3 regions of the Streptomyces sp. NBC_00576 genome follow, and region 1 is predicted to be linked to each of the others. Evidence: riboswitches for the same ligand, from Rfam matches in the RefSeq annotation. Region 1 holds a riboswitch; each other region holds the start of a gene.
The links. A riboswitch is a leader RNA that binds a small molecule or an ion and turns the genes downstream of it on or off. The one in region 1 is predicted to bind cyclic di-AMP.
Positions count from the first base shown of each region.

Region 1 (6,659 bases):
TCGCCGAGCTGATCCACCGCAAGCGCGAGGCGCTGTCCGACGTACCCGAACCCGGCGAGGACCTCATCTCCGGGCTCATCCGCGCCTCCGACGAGGGCGAGCACCTCACCGAGAACGAAGCCGCCGCCATGGCTTTTATCCTACTTTTTGCTGGTTTTGAGACGACCGTGAACTTGGTCGGCAATGGCCTCTACGCCCTCCTCACCCACCCCGAGCAACGCGCCCGCCTCCAGGCTTCCCTCGCCGTCAAGGACTCCTCCCTCCTCGAAACCGGCATCGAGGAACTCCTGCGCTACGACGGTCCCGTCGAGTTGGCCACCTGGCGCTTCGCCACCCGGCCGCTCAGCATCGGCGGGCAGGACATCGCGGCCGGCGATCCCGTCCTCGTCGTACTCGCCGCCGCGGACCGGGACCCGGCCCGGTTCGCCGACCCGGACACCCTCGACCTCGGCCGCCGGGACAACCAGCACCTCGGATACGGCCACGGCATCCACTACTGCCTCGGCGCCCCGCTCGCCCGGCTGGAGGGACGCAGCGCGCTGGCCACCCTCCTCACCCGCCTCCCCGACCTGCAACTCGCTGCAGACCCGACCGAGTTGAGATGGCGGGGCGGGCTCATCATGCGTGGACTGCGCACCCTGCCGGTCGAGTTCACACCGGTTCGCGAATCCGGGCATACCCGGCCAGTGGCGACGTAGAAGATCACGGCAAGGTGACGCTCCCTCAACAATGTGATCTTCACGTGATCTGTGCGGCATGAACTTGTGACAAGTGATCGTCAGTCGATAGGTTCGTGCACTAGTGCGATGCCCTGCGTCATCCGTCGCACTGGCCCCCGCTGTCTCGCGAAAGGCAACCGCATGCTCTCCGGGAACGGTCGTCACCGTCGCCCCCGTCAGGCCCCGGCTCTACTGGTCGCGGCCGGCGTGACCGGCTCCGCCATCGCCATTCCGCTGCTCGCCGCATCCGGTGCGAGTGCGGCCAGCGGTACCACCTGGGACCGGGTCGCGGAGTGTGAGAGCGGCAGCGCCTGGAGTGCCAACAGCGGCAACGGGTACTACGGCGGGCTCCAGTTGACCCAGGCGGACTGGGAGAAGTACGGCGGCCTTGCCTACGCCCCGAGCGCCGACCAGGCCAGCCGTTCGCAGCAGATCGCCGTCGGCGAGAAGGTACTCGCCGACCAGGGGGCCGGGGCCTGGGAGGCCTGCGCGCTGCTGTCCGGACTCGGCAAGGACGCCGGCTCGGCCAACGTCGACACCGGCGTGGTCGAGGGTGGCTCTTCGGCCTCGGGGTCGGGCTCGGCCTCGGAGTCGGGCTCCGGCTCCGGCTCCGGTTTGGGCCTGGGCTTGGGTTCGGGTTCGGGTTCGGGCTCCGGCTCCGGCGCCGACTCCTCTTCTTCCTCTTCGGCGTCGCCCACGCCCCCGGCGTCCCCCTCCACCGACTCCACCGACTCCGCGTCCTCCGCCGACTCCTCGGTCTCGGGCAAGTCCTCCGGGTCCTCTCAGTCCCCGTCGCCGTCCGTCGCGGCGACGACCGACTCCGTCGACTCCGCCGGATCTGTCGCCTCGCCGTCTCCTTCCTCCTCGTCGCCCGGCACGGATGACTCGCAGGAAAGTGACAGTTCGCCCATAGGTGCGACAAAGGGTGAAGAGCAGGGCAACTCCGGTCAGAGTGCTGGAAATGAGGTCGGTGGCACCGACACCGGAACCTCCAGCGGCACCGGCCGTCACCGTGGTGACGCCGAGGGCTCGTACACCGTCCGGGCCGGGGACACCCTGTGGGGCATCGCCGGCTCCCTCGGCCTCGCGGACGGATGGTCGGGGCTCTTCGCCGAGAACGAGCATTCCGTCGGCACGGACCCGGACCTCATCATCCCCGGTCAGACCCTTGTTGTCGGTGAGGAACTAGGGCAAAAGTAGCCGGAGTTCGCGTCACGCTTTCGTGCTGAATGTCCGTTATGGATGCGGTGAGAGATAGATCTCAGAAGCCCTGATCGTCTTTGTATTTCAGAGGATCAGCTGTTTACGGTCGTCATCGCCCGCCACAGTGGGCCCCGCCGGTCGCAACGCCGAATCCTGCCAACGGCCGTACGGGAACAGTCGTCGCTATCAAGCGCCGTAGGCAGGAGCGGGGGACCCAAGGTAGGCGCCGCACCGGGCACTTGTCCGGAGCGGCTTGGGGTGAAGCCGTACGCCGCCCGACAGGGGCGTACGGCCGGGCAACTCAACCGGCCCGAACCCGACAGCTCACCTCGCAGGCGTCGGTGAGGGGATGTTTCATGCTGTTTTCCGGCAAGGGCAAGCACCGTCGTCCGTCCAAGGCCACCCGCGTCGTCGCCATCGCCGGCGTGACCGGTGCCGCCGTCGCCGCTCCGCTGCTGGCGGTCGGCTCCGCCTCCGCCGCCACCTCCGCCGAGTGGGACACGGTCGCCCAGTGCGAGTCCGGCGGCAACTGGGCCATCAACACCGGCAACGGCTACTACGGCGGCCTGCAGTTCTCCGCCTCGACCTGGGCCGCGTACGGCGGCACGGCGTACGCCTCCACCGCCGACCAGGCCTCCAAGTCGCAGCAGATAACCATCGCCGAGAAGGTCCTCGCGGGCCAGGGCAAGGGTGCCTGGCCGGTCTGCGGTACGGGCCTGTCCGGCGCCTCCTACGACGGCGGTGCGAGCAGCAGCACGGGTGCGGGTACGAGTGACAACTCGTCCAGCAGCTCCAGCAGCTCCAGCAGCTCCAGTGACTCAAGCAGTTCCAGTGGCTCCAGCGAGACCGCCACCCGCTCCACCGACAACCAGCAGGCCTCCCGCTCGCAGGAGCGGCCGGCCGCGAAGAAGACCGTCACCACCCCGACCGGCAAGAAGGTCAAGAAGGGCGACGGCGAGTACAAGGTCGTCACGGGCGACAGCCTCAGCGCGATCGCCGAGGCGCACGACGTCAAGGGTGGCTGGGTGAAGCTCTTCGAGCTCAACAAGGACATCATCGACGACGCCGACTTCATCTTCCCGGGCCAGCAGCTGCACCTCAGCTGACACAGCTGAACCACGCTGATCCCGGTCACCTGCCCGCCGACGCCTCCCCCAGACAGTACGAGAAACAGTCGGCTCGAAGGTGAACCACAGCGCTCTCACATCCGTGCCCTCCATTGTGAGGGCCTCGTGAGGGCCACCCCCGTCCCCCACGGGCTCCCCGCCCCGGTGCGTTCTCCCCCGTACGCACCGGGGCGGGGCTTTTTGTTCCCATGGGGAACAATGTTTACCCTGGGTTCCGTCCATGTTCCGTCCATGGGGTGGTCGGACGGCTGGCTGATCCCCCGGAGCCGGTTAGGCTCATCATCGCGGAGCCGCCGCGGCCCCGTACTCGCGAGGCCCAGCAGCCCCGCGTACCCGCGTCACATTCCATAAGGAGATGCTCGTGCCGTCCATCGACGTCGTCGTAGCCCGGGAAATCCTCGACTCGCGAGGCAACCCCACCGTCGAGGTCGAGGTCGGCCTCGATGACGGCAGCACCGGTCGTGCCGCCGTCCCGTCCGGCGCCTCCACCGGAGCCTTCGAGGCCATCGAGCTGCGCGACGGTGACCCCAACCGCTACCTCGGCAAGGGTGTCGAGAAGGCCGTCCTCGCCGTCATCGAGCAGATCGGCCCGGAGCTCGTCGGCTACGACGCCACCGAGCAGCGCCTGATCGACCAGGCCATGTTCGACCTGGACGCCACCGACAACAAGGGCTCCCTCGGCGCCAACGCCATCCTCGGCGTCTCCCTCGCCGTCGCCCACGCCGCCTCCGAGGCCAGCGACCTCCCCCTCTTCCGCTACCTCGGCGGCCCGAACGCGCACCTGCTGCCCGTTCCGATGATGAACATCCTCAACGGCGGATCCCACGCGGACTCCAACGTCGACATCCAGGAGTTCATGATCGCCCCGATCGGCGCGGAGTCCTTCTCCGAGGCGCTGCGCTGGGGTGCCGAGATCTACCACACCCTCAAGAAGGTGCTGAAGACCAAGGGCCTGTCCACCGGTCTCGGCGACGAGGGCGGCTTCGCGCCGAACCTGGAGTCCAACCGCGCCGCGCTCGACCTCATCATCGAGGCCATCAAGCAGGCCGGTTACGTGCCCGGCGAGCAGATCGGGCTCGCGCTCGACGTCGCCGCGTCCGAGTTCTACAAGGACGGCAAGTACGAGTTCGAGGGCAAGTCCCGCACGGCCGCCGAGATGACCGAGTACTACGAGGAGCTCGTCTCCGCGTACCCGCTCATCTCCATCGAGGACCCGCTGTACGAGGACGACTGGGACGGCTGGAAGACCATCACCGACAAGCTGGGCGACAAGGTCCAGATCGTCGGCGACGACCTCTTCGTCACCAACCCGGAGCGCCTCGCCCGTGGCATCGAGGAGGGTTCGGCCAACGCCCTGCTCGTCAAGGTCAACCAGATCGGCTCGCTGACCGAGACCCTGGACGCCGTCGAGATGGCCCAGCGCAACGGCTTCAAGTGCATGATGTCCCACCGCTCCGGCGAGACCGAGGACGTCACCATCGCCGACCTCGCCGTCGCCGTGAACTGCGGCCAGATCAAGACCGGCGCCCCGGCCCGCTCGGACCGCGTCGCCAAGTACAACCAGCTGCTGCGCATCGAGGAGATCCTCGACGACGCGGCGGTGTACGCCGGGCGCAGCGCCTTCCCCCGCTTCAAGGGCTGAGCAGCCGTAGTGGCTGTAGTGGCTTAGGCAGCGTCGTACGTACGTCCCCGTACCCGGTCCCGTACCGTGTGCGGGGACGTACGCACATGCGCGCGTACAAGCGCAGACGCCAGGGGAGGCGGGGAACATGGCCGTGAAGGACCGGGACCGGTTCTCCACCGCGACGAGGATCAAGCTGCTCGGCGAGCAGACGGCGGCCCGCGTCTATCGTTCCCAGACCAAGCGCCAGGCCCGCCGCTCCCGCCTGACCGGCCGGGCGGCCCTGCTCGCCCTGGTCCTCTGCACGTTGATCGTGGCCCTCGCCTATCCCATAAGGCAGTACGTCTCCCAGCGCGCCGACATCGCCGAGACGGAACGTGAACGCGACCAGGCCAGCCGACGGGTCGAGTATCTCCGCGACCTGAAGGCACGCTGGCAGGACGACGCGTACGCGGAGCAGCAGATCCGGCAGCGGCTGCACTATGTGATGCCGGGCGAGACCGGGTACGTCGTGATCGACCCGGACGCGGCGAAGCAGTCGCGCGCCGACCTGGGCGCGGCCGACCGCCCCTGGTACGCGAACGTCTGGGACGGCGTGGACAAGGCCGATCAGTTCGGTTAGTTCGACCGGCCCGGTCAGTCGGATGAGTCCGGTCAGTCGGACGAGTCCGGTCAGGCCACGCCGCCGACCAGTGAACGGAACAGAAAGACAGGTATGGAAACGCCCCCGCCTCCCACCCCGCGCACCGAGCCGACCGACGCGGACGTCGAGGCTTTCCAGCAGCAGCTGGGCCGCCCGCCGCGCGGGTTGCGCGCGATCGCGCACCGCTGTCCCTGCGGGCAGCCGGACGTCGTGGAAACGGCTCCGCGGCTGCCGGACGGCACGCCCTTCCCCACGACGTACTACCTGACGTGCCCGCGCGCCGCCTCGGCGATCGGCACGCTGGAGGCGAACGGCGTGATGAAGGAGATGACGGAACGTCTGTCGACGGACCCGGAGCTGGCCGCCGCCTACCGGGCCGCGCACGAGGACTACATCGCCCGCCGTGACGCGATCGAGGTCCTGGAGGGCTTCCCGAGCGCGGGCGGCATGCCGGACCGCGTGAAGTGCCTTCACGTCCTCGTGGGCCACTCGCTGGCCGCCGGCCCCGGGGTGAACCCCCTGGGCGACGAGGCGATCGCGATGCTGCCGGAGTGGTGGGCGAAGGGGCCGTGTGTGATGCGCTCGACTCCTCCCGAGGGGGAGGGCTGGGAGGTGCACACGAACGAGTCCGGCGGTCACTTCGCGTTCAAGCCGGTGGACTCGGCGGATCCGGTGGACGCGGTGGAGCCCGGGGAGGGCGGCAAGTGACCCGCGTCGCCGCCATCGACTGCGGTACGAACTCGATCCGCCTCCTCGTCGCCGACGCGGACCCGGAAACCGGTGAACTCGTCGAGCTGGACCGCCGGATGACCATCGTCCGCCTCGGTCAGGGCGTCGACCGTACGGGGCGGCTGGCCCCCGAGGCGCTGGAGCGGACCTTCGCGGCCTGTCGGGAGTACGCCGCGGTCATCAAGGAGCACGGCGCCGAGCGGCTGCGGTTCGTCGCGACGTCCGCCTCCCGGGACGCGGAGAACCGGGACGAGTTCGTCCGGGGGGTGCTGGACATCCTGGGTGTCGAGCCCGAGGTCGTCTCGGGCGAGCAGGAGGCCGAGCTCTCCTTCACCGGCGCCACCAGGGAACTGGCGGGGCGCGACGACCTCGCGAAGCCCTACCTCGTCGTGGACATCGGCGGTGGCTCGACCGAGTTCGTGGTCGGGGACGACCGGGTGCGCGGGGCGCGGTCCGTGGACATCGGGTGCGTACGGATGACCGAGCGGCACCTGGTGCGGGACGGGGTGGTCCTGGACCCGCCGGGGGAGGAGCAGGTCGCCGCCGTCCGAGCCGACATCGAGGCCGCTCTCGACCTCGCCGAGCGGAGCGTCCCGCTGAGCGAGGCGCGCACGCTG
Region 1 covers NZ_CP107780.1:4,237,680-4,244,338, reverse strand. Annotated here, with positions in the region: gene OG734_RS17980 (cytochrome P450 family protein) at 1-698, shown strand, start outside; gene OG734_RS17975 (transglycosylase family protein) at 861-1,919, shown strand; cyclic di-AMP (ydaO/yuaA leader) riboswitch at 2,104-2,275, shown strand; gene OG734_RS17970 (transglycosylase family protein) at 2,279-3,028, shown strand; gene eno (phosphopyruvate hydratase) at 3,411-4,691, shown strand; gene OG734_RS17960 (FtsB family cell division protein) at 4,819-5,292, shown strand; gene OG734_RS17955 (DUF501 domain-containing protein) at 5,386-6,021, shown strand; gene OG734_RS17950 (Ppx/GppA phosphatase family protein) at 6,018-6,659, shown strand, end outside.

Region 2 (6,659 bases), 290 kb from region 1:
TGGCTCGGCGTAACCGACACCGTCGAAGCCGGTCGCCGTCGCCGCGCCCGCGAGGGCGATCGTCGCGGCGGTGCGGGCCGTATGGCCGTTGAGCGAGCGCTGTCGGGGCTTGCGGTGCGCTGCCACCGGGGCGTCACGTCCTTTCGTACGACCGCCACTACGACGACCGCCGGACGGCTGCCTGGGAAGCGGACCCAGGAGGGCGGTTGCGCGTCCGGCGACGGTCCGCACAGGGGGAGCGGTCCGCCGCCGGACTTTCTCGGCGGTGGTGTCCGACTGCCGCCCCTGGCCCGGGCGACGGTGGGGAGCCGGCCACCTGGTGGAGGACGCTAAACGTGGTCTGTCGTGGGGGTAACGCCATGTACGGAACTGGCGTGAGCCGACCGCCGGGTGACCGCATACGACCGTGATCCAGGTCCGGCGTCGCCGCCTTCGCGCAGAGGGCTGACCGAAGGAGAGATTTGCGGGGCACGTGGGGGTGACAGGGTGCTATGGGGTGCATATATGCGAGATCTCCGAGCGCCTCGCGAACGACGAACGACGAACGCTGAACGCCTGGCGAACGCCGTGCGCCCATCCCGGTGTCATGCGGCGTGGGTGCCTCTGACTAGGCTCCGGGCTCATGGACGTACTCATCCATCTCTTCGTCGGCCTGCACATCATTGGCATCGCCTCGCTCCTGGGCGGGTTTCTCACCCAGATGAAGGCGATGGGGCAGGGCACGGCCCGCTTCGTGCCGGCGATGCTCCACGGTGCGTTCACCATGCTGGTCACCGGTGTCGCCCTGGTGGGCCTCAACCAGGCCGACGACCAGACGGTCAACAACGTCAAGATCGGCGTGAAGCTGGCCCTGCTGATCGTGATCCTCGGCCTCGTCTATGTGAAGCGGGACGACGAGAGCGTGGACAAGCGGCTGTTCGGTCTGGTGGGTCTGTTCACCACGGCGAACATCTTCATCGCCGTGCTCTGGACCTGACCCGGTCGAACCTCCCGCCTCCGTGCTTCAGGCCGGGCGCACCACGCTGTGGATCGTGGACTCACCGTCGTAGAAGATCGATTCCTCGCGGACGTACGCACCCGGCTTCGGGGCGTGGATCATCATGCCGTTGCCGATGTAAAGGCCGACGTGGCTGATGTCTTCGTAGAAGAAGACCAGGTCACCGGGCTGGATGTCGGAGAGGGAGACCGTCGTGCCTGCGTTCACCTGGTCGTAGGTGGTGCGCGGGAGGGTGACTCCGGCGGCCCGCCAGGCGGCCTGCGTGAGACTCGAACAGTCGTACGAGTCGGGGCCGGTCGCGCCCCAGACGTACGGTTTGCCGACCTGTGCGCGTGCGAAGGCCAGGGCCTTCTCGGCCTTGGTGGCGTACGAGGAGTCGGGGACCGTCGTCGTCGAGGTGTCCGCGGAGCTGCCGCCCGTCGGCTGCGCCGCTGCTGCTGCCGCTTCCTGCCGGCGCTGCTCCGCCGCCTGCTGCTGCCGGGCGAGTTCCTGTGCCTGACGGCGGGCCTCCGCCTGCTTCTCCCGTTCGATCGCCGCGAGGCGCAGCTTCTCCTCGGCGGTGAGGCGGGAGAGCAACTGGCGGGCCTGCACGAGCTTCGTCTGGACGGCGGTCTTGGTCGTCTGCAGCTCGTCCTGGGACTCCGTGAGCGACTCGAGGCTCACGGTGGCCTCCTGGCGCTTCTGTGTCGTCTCGGCCTGCTGCGTGACGTAGTCGTCGACCGCGTCCTTCTGGCGGGCGGTCAGACGGTCCATCAGCTGGTTCTGGTCGAAGTAGTCCTGCGGGTCGTCCGCGAGCAGGAACGTCGCCGTGTCCGGAGCGGCGGATCCGGTGCGGTACTGGGCCGCGGCGAAGGAACCCAGCTCCTCGCGCGCGTCATTGAGTTTCTGGGTGCGCTGGGCCACGTCGTCCATCAGGGCGTCGACACGCCCCCGCTGCTTGGAGGTCTTCTCCTTGGCGGCGTTGTACTTGTCGGTGGCCGACTCGGCCTGGCGGTACAGGTCGCCGACCTTCGCCTCGACCTCCTCCATGCTCGGCTTGTCGTCGGACGAGGGAGCCGGGGGTGTGGAGGGTGCCGTGGGCGCGGCGTTGGCGGTCTGGGACAGCAGGGCTACGGAGGTCAGGGCCGCCGTGGCGAAGGCGGGGGTCCGTATGCCTGCTACGCGCGTTCCCGTAGGACGCGACTTGCGGTGCGACGACGCCAAGGGAGGCGACTCCTTCCACGTTCCGCCTACCGGGTTAGCTGTCGGGTTCGGGCGGGTGGTTCGGAAGGGTTGCCCTACGGTCCTTGCCCTGGAGGGCAGTCGGACCGATTCACCCCAAGTTTCGGTGGGTCCCCGGCTCCTGCCGCACATGGCGGCACGATCGGACTCGGCGGAGGCCGCGCGGCCCGGCGACGTTCGCCGGTTGGGGTCGAGCGGCCTTAAGGCACGCTAACCAACGGGTGAGGCTTCTGTGAAGGTTGATGACCGCTATGCCCGATACGTTTTTGTGACCTCGGCCCTAAACATGGCTCTGTGGAGTCGGCTAAGAAGAGTGTGTGATGAATTCTGATGATTTGCGAAGCCCGGGTCTGATCCGGGGTCCGCTGTCCGGACAGGCGTGGCCATCCGGACAGAGGTGCGGCAGCAGGAATGCGGACGTGGTCGGCAACGTCCTGATCGACGTCCCGCCCGGCGGAGGGCCGTCCTTTCACGGTCTCGGCCGATATTCGGCGGATGTTTTCGGGGTGGCGGCCGGTTGTCAGTGGGGGAGCCTAAACTCGGAGAGCGATGAGCAGCCTCTTTGACGACAGCTTCCTGGCGGACCTCCAGGGCCCTCGGGCCCGCGAGGAGGAACCCCCGCCACCGCCCGAGGACGAGCATGTGCCGGAGTCCGTTCCGGACGACCTGTTCGGCGGGAAGTTCGACGCGCCGCCGGACCGGGACGCGTACTACCGCGACGGCGCCCCGCGTCCCGTGGTGGACCCGGCCGCACTCCTGGACGGGCTGAACGAGAACCAGCGCGCGGCCGTCGTGCACGCTGACACCCCCCTGCTCATCGTGGCGGGCGCCGGCTCCGGCAAGACGCGTGTGCTCACGCACCGCATCGCGTATCTGCTGGGCGAGCGGGGCGTCCATCCCGGCCAGATCCTCGCGATCACCTTCACCAACAAGGCCGCCGGTGAGATGAAGGAGCGCGTCGAGCAACTCGTCGGCCCGCGCGCGAACGCGATGTGGGTGATGACGTTCCACAGCGCGTGCGTGCGGATTCTCCGGCGGGAGAGCAAGAGGCTCGGCTTCACCTCTTCCTTCTCCATCTACGACGCCGCCGACAGCAAGCGGCTGATGGCGCTCGTCTGCCGCGATCTGGACCTGGACCCCAAGCGCTTCCCTCCCAAGTCCTTCAGCGCGAAGATCTCCAACCTGAAGAACGAGCTGATCGACGAGGAAGACTTCGCCGCTCAGGCGAGCGACGGTTTCGAGAAGACCCTCGCCCAGGCGTACGCGATGTACCAGTCGCGGCTGCGTGAGGCCAACGCGCTCGACTTCGACGACCTGATCATGACGACGGTCAACCTGCTGCGCGCCTTCCCGGACGTCGCCGAGCACTACCGCCGCCGCTTCCGGCACGTCCTCGTCGACGAGTACCAGGACACCAACCACGCCCAGTACGCGCTCGTACGGGAACTCGTCGGCACCGCCGAGCACCCGGTGGACGTACCGCCGAGCGAGCACGACCTGCGCCCGGCCGAGCTGTGCGTCGTGGGCGACGCCGACCAGTCGATCTACGCCTTCCGGGGCGCGACGATCCGTAACATCCTCCAGTTCGAGGAGGACTACGCGGACGCGACGACGATCCTGCTCGAACAGAACTACCGCTCCACGCAGACGATCCTGAGCGCAGCCAACGCGGTCATCGAGCGCAACGAGTCCCGCCGCCCCAAGAACCTGTGGACCAACGCGGGCGCGGGCGCGCGCATCACCGGCTATGTCGCCGACACGGAGCACGACGAGGCGCAGTTCGTCGCCGACGAGATAGACCGGCTGACGGACGCGGGCAACGCGAAAGCGGGCGACGTCGCAATCTTCTACCGGACGAACGCCCAGTCCCGTGTCTTCGAGGAGATCTTCATCCGCGTCGGCCTGCCCTACAAGGTCGTCGGCGGCGTCCGCTTCTACGAGCGCAAGGAGGTCCGGGACGTCCTGGCCTACCTGCGTGTCCTCGCCAACCCGGAGGACTCGGTGCCGCTGCGCCGCATCCTCAACGTGCCCAAGCGCGGCATCGGCGACCGCGCGGAGGCGATGATCGACGCGCTGTCCCAGCGCGAGAAGATCAGCTTCGCGCAGGCGCTGAAGCGCGTGGACGAGGCGTACGGAATGGCTTCGCGGTCGGCCAACGCCGTCAAGCGGTTCAACACACTGATGGAGGACCTGAGGACGATCGTGGAGTCGGGCGCGGGCCCGGCGACCGTACTGGAAGCGGTCCTCGAACGCACGGGCTACCTCGCCGAGTTGCAGGCGTCGACCGACCCGCAGGACGAGACCCGGATCGAGAACCTCCAGGAACTCGCCGCGGTGGCCCTGGAGTTCGAGCAGGAGTCAGGAGCGGCCGCGGAGGCGGGGGAGACCGAGCAGCCCGCGGAGGGCGAGGCGCCGGCCCCGGCCGGGCTCGCCGCGTTCCTGGAGCGGGTCGCCCTGGTAGCCGACTCCGACCAGATCCCCGACGAGGACGACGACGGTTCCGGCGTCATCACCCTGATGACCCTGCACACCGCCAAGGGCCTTGAGTTTCCCGTGGTGTTCCTGACCGGCATGGAGGACGGCGTCTTCCCGCACATGCGCGCCCTCGGCCAGGCGAAGGAGCTGGAGGAGGAACGGCGGCTCGCGTACGTCGGCATCACGCGCGCGCGTGAACGGCTGTACCTGACGCGGTCGTCGCTGCGCAGCGCGTGGGGGCAGCCCTCGTACAACCCGCCTTCGCGTTTCCTGGAGGAGATCCCGGCGGCCCATCTGGAGTGGAAGCGCACGGGTGCGATGGCTCCGGCGACGTCCTCAGGTCCGGCCTCCGGGGTGGCGTCGTCGTTTTCGTCGTTGGCGTCCTCGCGTTCGCGCTCCGCGGGCGCGGGCGCGTCCGGCTTCGCCACGCGCCGGGGCGGTGCCGAGAAGCCGGTCGTCGCGCTGGCCGTGGGGGACAGGGTCACGCACGACCAGTTCGGTCTGGGCACCGTGGTGGGCGTCAAGGGCACGGGCTCGAACGCCGAGGCGACGGTCGACTTCGGCGAGGAGAAGCCGAAGCGGCTGCTGCTGCGGTACGCGCCGGTGGAAAAGCTTTAGCGCTTCGCTGGACAGGCGGTGCAGGAGCTGCGGGCCCGCTGTGGCTGGTCGCGCAGTTCCCCGCGCCCCTGAGCGCCCCTGCGGGGCGCGATACCGGCCGGTTGCGCTTGCGGGTTACGTCGGGTCGAGGCCGTGGCTGCGCAGCCAGGGGAGCGGGTCGATCGCCGAGCCGCCGGCGGGCCGTACCTCGAAGTGCAGGTGCGGGCCGGTCGAGTTGCCGGAGTTCCCGGAGTACGCGATGGGATCGCCGGCCTTCACCGTCGTACCGGACGAGACCTGGTAGCTGGAGAGGTGGCAGTACCACGTCTCCGTGCCGTCCTTGTCGGTCAGGATCATCATGTTGCCGTACGCGCTGTTCCACTGCGTGCGGACGGTGCCGTCGGTCGCCGCCATCACGGTCGTGCCGTACGAGACCGGGAAGTCTATTCCGGTGTGCACGGACATCCAGTTGATGCCGGCCTGGCCGAAGTAGGCGCTGAGGCCGTGCTGTTCGACCGGGAGGGCGTACTTCGGGCGCAGCCGCTCCTTTCGGGCCGCTTCCGCCGCCGCCGCTTTCTTCTCGGCGAGCTGCTGGGCCTTGAGGTCGATACGTTCCTGCGTTCGGCTGGCCCGGTCGGCGAAGTCGTCGGCGCCCGCGGAGAGGCTCTTCAGCTGGGAGTCCAGCTTGTTGTTCGCGATGGACGGCTTCACGGCGACGCCGTCCGGCGCCGACGCGGTCGTGTTCTGCTCGTCGTCACCGCTCAACCCGTCCACGGAGGCGGCGGCGAAGCCCGCGACACCCATTACACAGGCGGACGGAACGGCGATGGTCAGCAGAGCGGAACGTTTGGCCGGGGTACGACGCCGGGACCGGCCCGCGTTGCGCGCCGCCGTACGGGACGCCGCGCGCCCGCCTCCGGGCATCGCGCCCGAGGCGACCTCTTCCTGGCCGTCGAGCAGCGGAGCCTCGGCGGGCAGATCGCCGTCGGCGACGAGGTCCGACTCGTCGTGGTCGAGGGCGTGTCGGTCGTACTCCGGTACGTCCGCCAGGTCCGCGATCTGCTCGAACATCGCGGTGGCCTGCTCGTCGTACTCGTGCTCTGGGTCGTGGTCGTACTCGGCGGACGAAGCAGGCGTGCTGTCCGGGCCGCTGTCCGAGTTCCACTGGGTGGCGTCGTACACACCCGTGTCGAAGGCCTGCGTGCCCCATTCCCAGTGCTGGGTCTGGTCGGCAGGGCCGGCCTGCTCGGGCTGGAGCCAGGTGCTCGCGTCCCAGTGGCCGCTGGTGTCGCCGCCGGGAGGCGGCGTCTGCGCGGGGATGTCGGCGAGTTGTTGGTAGCCGGGCGCCCAGGTGGTGGTGTCGTACGCC
Region 2 covers NZ_CP107780.1:3,948,493-3,955,151, reverse strand. Annotated here, with positions in the region: gene OG734_RS16705 (C40 family peptidase) at 1-126, opposite strand, end outside; gene OG734_RS16700 (hypothetical protein) at 623-976, shown strand; gene OG734_RS16695 (C40 family peptidase) at 1,004-2,200, opposite strand; cyclic di-AMP (ydaO/yuaA leader) riboswitch at 2,209-2,382, opposite strand; gene pcrA (DNA helicase PcrA) at 2,768-5,311, shown strand; gene OG734_RS16685 (M23 family metallopeptidase) at 5,426-6,659, opposite strand, start outside.
Region 2: another riboswitch for cyclic di-AMP. It lies ahead of OG734_RS16695 (C40 family peptidase); the one in region 1 lies ahead of OG734_RS17970 (transglycosylase family protein).

Region 3 (6,659 bases), 5.3 Mb from region 1:
CCGGCGCACCTTCCCGGCCGCGGCCACCACATCGAGGAGATCGTCGTCGGAGGTGGCCAGCACGGCCAGCGCCTCTTCACGGGTCGGCAACTCGCGCCGCAGTCCCTTGTCCACCAGCGTCGTCAGCAGGTCCATGGAAGCCGATCCTGACGTATCCGACGGGCCGAGGGAAAGGAGAGTTCGTACAAGAGAGGTGCTTCGACGTGTGGGTATTGCCACATCCTGGGTAGCGGGGGGTCCCGCTAGGGTCTGTCCACTGCCTACAAACGTGTCGCTGCCCGGGCATCTGTTCCGGGAGTGCGTTCCCGTGCTGCCCCGGAGGAACCATGGCGTTCGGCTGGATCGACGAGCAGGCCGAAGCGCGCCGTCGCGCCGGACTCGTACGGACCCTGCGCCCCCGCCCCGCCGACTCCCCGCTCCTCGACCTCGCCAGCAACGACTATCTGGGCCTGGCCCGACACCCCGAGGTCACCGAGGGCGCGGCCCGGGCCGCCCGGCGCTGGGGTGGCGGTGCCACCGGCTCGCGGCTCGTCACCGGCACCACCGAACTGCACACGGAACTCGAACGCGAACTGGCCGACTTCTGCGGGTTCGAGGCGGCTCTCGTCTTCTCCTCCGGCTACGCGGCCAACCTCGCCGCGGTCACCGCGCTCGCACCGCACGGCTCCCTCGTCGTCTCGGACGCGGGCAACCATGCCTCGCTGATCGACGGCTGCCGCCTCGCCCGGGGCACGACCCAGGTCGTCGGGCACGTCGATCCGGACGCCGTCCGCAAGGCGCTCGGCACGCACACCGGGCCCGCCGTGGCCGTGTCCGACACCGTCTTCTCGGTCGACGGGGACGCGGCACCGCTGACCGAACTCGCCGCCGCCTGCCGGGAGTTCGGCGCGGGGATGGTGGTCGACGACGCGCACGGGCTGGGGGTTCTGGGCGAGGGCGGGCAAGGGTCGGCGTTCGCGGCCGGGCTGGCGGGCGCGCCGGACGTCGTCGTGACGGTCACGCTGTCCAAGTCGCTCGGCAGCCAGGGGGGCGCCGTGCTGGGACCCGCTCGGGTGATCGAGCACCTCGTCAACGCGGCCCGTACCTTCATCTTCGACACCGGCCTCGCCCCCGCTGCGGCGGGCGCGGCCCTCGCGGCCCTCACCCTGCTGCGCCGCGAGCCCGAACGGGCCGCACGGGCGCGTGCGGTGGCGCGTGAGCTGCACACCCGGCTGACCGCGGAGGGGCTGGCGGCGGTACGGCCGGACGCGGCCGTCGTCTCCGTGCGCGCGCCGTCCCCGGAGGGGGCCGTGCGCTGGGCGGCCGACTGCCGGGCCGCAGGAGTGGGCGTGGGCTGCTTCCGCCCGCCGTCCGTGCCCGACGGAGTGTCCCGGCTGCGGCTGACCGCCCGCGCGGACCTGGCCGAGGAACAGATCGCACGGGCGGTACAGGTGATCGGCGAGAACCGACCGTAAGTCCTTGGTGCGGTTGATCAGTGACACGCGACCATGAGTCGGCGGACCGCGGCCGTGCGTCGTAGGGCGATCACCGGAACGCGGTGAGGAATCCCTCCCAGCTCTCGGGGGAGAAGAGCAGGGCGGGCCCCGCCGCGTTCTTGGAGTCGCGTACGGCGAGCAGTCCGGCCCGGACTCCGGTGTCCGGACGGGCCGTCTCCACACAGTTGTTCGCGCCGGTGCTGTAGCTGCTGCGCAGCCATTGCACACCGGGCGGTTCGACGACGGACGGTACGTTCCGAGGCAGTACGGACATGGTGCCTCCTTACACGCCGTGATTCAGACCGGCGATGAAATCCAACGAATCCTCGGGCGAAAGGGCGTGGATCTGAAGGGTGTCGAAGGCCTCGCTGTAGGCCTGGAGGTCTTCTTTCCGTTCGAGGTAGAGGCTACTCATCATCTGGTCGAGAACAACCACATCCAAGTCAGAAGTGCTCGGAAAGGAGAAGATAACGAAAGGGCCTGTGATGCCGATGTATGCCCCTGCGGCGAACGGCAGGATCTGGAGTTGCACTTGGGGCAGCCGGGCCGCTTCCACCAGGCGCCCCAACTGACGCGTCATCACCTCGGGACCGCCCACTTCACGGCGCAGCACCGCCTCGTCGAGGACCGCGCTCAGTGCCAGCGGCGGATCCGAACGCAACACGTCCTGCCTGGCCAGGCGTACCTCGACCAGGGCGTCGAGCCGGGTTTCCTCCAGGCCGTCCACGGCGGCCCGGGTCATCGCCCGGGCGTACTCCGGGGTCTGCAACAGCCCCGGGACCACCGAGGTCTCCAGGGTGCGCATCGTGCTGGCCTGCGACTCCAGGCTGATGAAGTCCCGGTAGGTGGGCGGCAGTACGCCACGGTAGGCGTGCCACCAGTGGTGCCGGCCGCCTTCGTCACCGCCCGCCAGTACGAGCAGCAGTTCGCGCGACTCGCCGTCCGGGACCTGGTACGCGTCCAGAAGTAACCGTACGTCCGCCGGTTTCACCCCGCTCGCGCCGGTCTCGATCCGGCTCACCTTCGACTGGTGCCAGCCCACCAGGCGGGCCGCCTCACCGCTCGTGAGGCCGGCCCTGGCGCGCAGCGCGCGCAGTTCGCCACCCAGTTTTCGGCGGCGCACCGCGGGACCGTACTGCATGGGCCACTCCTTACTCCTAATGAGCCACCCAAATACGCTCTGGGGTCGCAGAGTTCACCGCTTTGAGCGACAGATATATGCATATCTTGGTGGATCGCGTCCCGTGACCGGCGTGGGAATGGCAGTCTGGCGCGAAGCACCAGTCCGGGACCGTACTCGAACCAGCCGCTCCGTGTCGGGCTCCGGTTCCGTGGGAAAGGGACGACCTCGCCATGGCAGACCACCTGGAAGCATCCGTCACTCTGCCGAGCGATCCCGCCTCGGTCTCCGCCGCCCGCGCATATGTGGCCGATGTGCTGGCGGAATGGGGCCTGCCGGGTGACACCGAAGCCGCCGACACCATCCGCCTGATCGTCTCGGAACTCGCCACCAACGCCGTACAGCACACCTTCGGGTTGTCGCCCACCTTCACGGTGGACATCGCCCTCGACCGTGACGAGAACCTGCGCATCGGAGTGACCGACAGTCACCCGCGCTTCCCCAAGCGACTGCCCGCCGCCGTCCAGCAGGACAACGGCCGAGGGATGGTCATCATCCGCTGGCTGACCGCCGAGTCGGGCGGCAAACTGCGCGTCCGGCCCACCCGAGAGGGTGGCAAGACGGTGTCGATCGAACTTCCCTGGACGGCCCCGGCGGCCCCGGCGGCCCCGGGCAGGCCCCCGGTGACAGCGGCGGGCCAGCAGGAGCCGTAACGGTCGGCGCCATGTCCCGCTGCCGGTGCCGCTGCTGTGCGCACGCCCGAACGCGCCCCGCAGCAGGGCGCGGAACGCGTCGGCCACGGGCGCGGTCTCGTCGGTGCGGCGGACGACCGAGATCGTCCGCCGGAGGTCGCCGGCCGCCCGGAACGTGCCGAGACACAGTGCGCCGCCCGACAGACCGGTGAGCCGGGCCAGTTCGTGCCGGGTCCGGTCCAGCTCGCCCAGCACCCGGCGGGCCCGCACCACCAACAGCTCGCCCGCCGGTGTGAGCCGGGCGCCCCGGTGATGCCGTACGAGCAGCGCGGCGCTCGTTTCCCGCGACAGCTTCGCGAGTTGCTGCGAGAGCGCGGACGGCGTGCAGCCGAGACACTCGGCGGCCCGCGTGGGGTCGTACATCCTGCGGTTCCCAGGGGCCAGTGGGCCATGGCTGAGACTCAACAACTGCTTAATGCGTATCCAGTCGCCTTCACCGGGGTCGCGCCGCGGGCATGGTCGCCACGCCGGGCGCCGCCTTCACCGTCGTCGTGCGCAACGCCCTCGTCTCCCGCCGAGCCGGGGTCGTGTGCGCGCTGGGGGTCAGCGGCGGGCTGCTTGTGCACACCGTGCTGGCCGTCTCCGGTGTCGCCGGTGTCGCCGCCGTGCTCACGGCGGTGCCCGCGCTCTTCCGCGCACTGCAACTGCGGGGCGGGCCTATGTGTTGTACCTCGGGGCGCGGACGCTGTGGTCGCTGCGTCGGCGCGGGGCCCCGGGGCGGGGCGGCCGCTCCAGGCGGCCCCGCCCCGGGCAGGTCAGCTGACCCGGCCGTACCAGACGCTCTTCGTCCAGATCTTCTGGAGCTTCACGACGTCCCCGGTCTTCGGGGAGTGCCAGATCTTTCCCTTTCCGGCGTAGATGCCCACGTGGTAGACGTTCGAGCCCGAGTGGAAGAAGACCAGGTCTCCGCTTTTGCGGCTCTTTGCGGAGATGTGCTTGGTCTTGTTGTACTGGGCCGCCGCCGTACGCGGCAGGGACTTGCCCGCCTTCTTGAACGAATACTGCGTAAGACCGGAGCAGTCGAACTTCTTCGGTCCCGCCGCGCCGTACTTGTACGGGGAGCCCTTCTTGGAGGCCGCGATCTGAAGTGCCTTCGTCGGCGGTGTGATTGCCGCGGCGTCGGTCACGACGCCTGGGAGCACCAGGCTGCCGCCCACGGCGGCGAGGGTGAGAGCGGAGGCCGTCCCGGCCCTGCTCATCATCGACGGGACACGATTGAGCGCAGACATGCGAAACCCTTCGTCAGCCGCCTGTGAAGGATGACCTGTCGGATTCGGGCTGGCGAAGTTGCCCGGCCGCTGACGCGGCTTCACCCCAAGGGCTGCTCGGCCCGGTCATGGCGTGACCGTTCCGGCGACCCGTCGTGCTTGGGTCCTCCACTCCTGCCGATGCACATCTGTCGACCGGTCATCCGGGCGGCGGCAGGATTCGGCGTCCGCCCGGATCGCCCCGCCTCTTGTGGCGGGGGCTTGTCGTCAGGAAGGGATCTTGGCTCATGGAAGTAGGAAAATCCCAATGGAATCGGGGCTTTGTGGCGTTACTCACCGCTGACCCATTCGGGTGGACACCCGTACTTCCGAAGGACTTTCGAGGGGGTCGCGCACCCTTGGACCAGCGCTGGAGCGTCCCGATTCCGGCTGCGAACTACACGCCTTGCGCCACCCGTATGGCCCCTTTGGGGGACCTGCGACTACTCCGAACGGGGGGCGGCTTCCAGTCACTTCCCGGTCTGTTCCGGACAAGCCCGTCGCCGGGACACGTCGGCCCGCCCGATACGGGCCCGCGGGCCGGATGCGTCAACTGGCGGGCTCACGCGGAACGGTGACACGCGCCGTGCGGCGCTCCCCGTCGAGGACGCGCAGCGCACGCGCCAGCGTATCCGCGTGCACCTCCGTCTCGCCCCGCTGATGCATCAGCTCCAGCGCGTCCCGCAACGCCACCGCCTTGGCGACCAGTGCCTGTGCGGCCCGCAGCCCGCGGTACGTGTCCCCGTGGTAGGCCGGGTTGATACGGCCGAGCAGATCGGCCACTTCGAGGTAACGGTCGATCAGCTCGCCCTCCGCGCGAGTCAGGGCGGGCAACGGAGGCAGTTCGGGCGGAAGCATCGGCGGCTCACCTCGTGCCGGGGGTGGGGTGCGAGGACTTGCGGCTGGGCACGATCCGGTCCACCAGCCCGTATTCCAGAGCGGCTTGCGCGTCCAGGATCTTGTCCCGCTCGATATCCGCGGCGACCTGCTCCGGGCTCTGGCCGGTGTGCCGTACGAGCAGCTCTTCCAGCAGGCTACGGACCCGGCCCAACTCCAGGGCCTGAATGGCGAGATCGCTCACCTGCCCGTGGACCGGCTCGGACAGTGAGGGCTGGTGGATCATCACCCGGGCCCCCGGCAGCGCGCTGCGCTTGCCCGGCGTACCCGCGGCCAGCAGCACGGCCGCCGCGGAGGCCGCCTGGCCCAGGCAGATCGTCTCCACGTCGCAGGTGACGAACTGCATCGTGTCGTAGATCGCCGTCATCGCGCTGAACGAGCCGCCGGGGGAGTTGATGTACAGCGAGATGTCGCGGTCGGGCGCCAGGTATTCGAGATGCATGAGCTGTGCCATCACGTCGTTCGCCGAGATGTCGTCGACCGGCGTCCCGAGAAAGACGATCCGCTCCTCCAGGAGCTTCGAGTACGGATCCAGTGTCCGGCTCCCGGTGCTGGTGCGTTCGGTGAACTCGGGCAGGACGTAGCGGGCTGACGGGTCGTCGATGTCGTTCATGGCGCGCGCCTCCTCGGTGGCTTCCGTAAAAAATGTACAGGACGTACAGAGTGCGACGCGAGGACTTCGGCGGGGTGCTCGCTGACAGCGAAAACCCCGTGGAGCAGCTCGTTCCACGGGGTTTTCGCTGTCGCCTCGGGCCGAAGTCAGGTGAGCGGGGCCTCGGCCGGTCTGCCGTAGAAGGTGAGTGCCGGCCAGCCGCGGGAGGCAGCGATCTCGTTGAGGGCATCCGCGATCATGATCGGAGTGATCATGTGCTGCGCGTCGGTCTGAATCTGGAGGCTGAAGGTGAGCTGGAGGCTCGAATCGAGGTCGAGGGAGGCGCCGGCATGGAACTCGGCGCCGTTCGGGAAGGTCACAGCCGCCTCGGAAGCCGCCGCGGTCGTGGCCTCCGTCGCCTCCGTGGCTGCGGCGGCCTGCGTCTGCTCGCCGGCGACAAGGACGGCCCCCGCCGCAGCCGAACCCGAGTATCCGAGCAGTGAACGTCTGGAAATCCTGGACACGTTGCCCCTCCTGGTTCTCGTGCACATTCGTCATCCACGCTTGTCATGTGCG
Region 3 covers NZ_CP107780.1:9,536,164-9,542,822, forward strand. Annotated here, with positions in the region: gene bioB (biotin synthase BioB) at 1-135, opposite strand, end outside; gene OG734_RS41705 (8-amino-7-oxononanoate synthase) at 327-1,454, shown strand; gene OG734_RS41710 (DUF397 domain-containing protein) at 1,525-1,749, opposite strand; gene OG734_RS41715 (helix-turn-helix domain-containing protein) at 1,759-2,616, opposite strand; gene OG734_RS41720 (ATP-binding protein) at 2,829-3,308, shown strand; partial or broken gene OG734_RS41725 (LysR family transcriptional regulator) at 3,447-3,710, opposite strand; partial or broken gene OG734_RS41730 (LysE family transporter) at 3,738-4,059, shown strand; gene OG734_RS41735 (C40 family peptidase) at 4,103-4,576, opposite strand; cyclic di-AMP (ydaO/yuaA leader) riboswitch at 4,580-4,782, opposite strand; gene OG734_RS41740 (hypothetical protein) at 5,144-5,452, opposite strand; gene OG734_RS41745 (ATP-dependent Clp protease proteolytic subunit) at 5,460-6,104, opposite strand; gene OG734_RS41750 (hypothetical protein) at 6,251-6,607, opposite strand.
Region 3: another riboswitch for cyclic di-AMP. It lies ahead of OG734_RS41735 (C40 family peptidase); the one in region 1 lies ahead of OG734_RS17970 (transglycosylase family protein).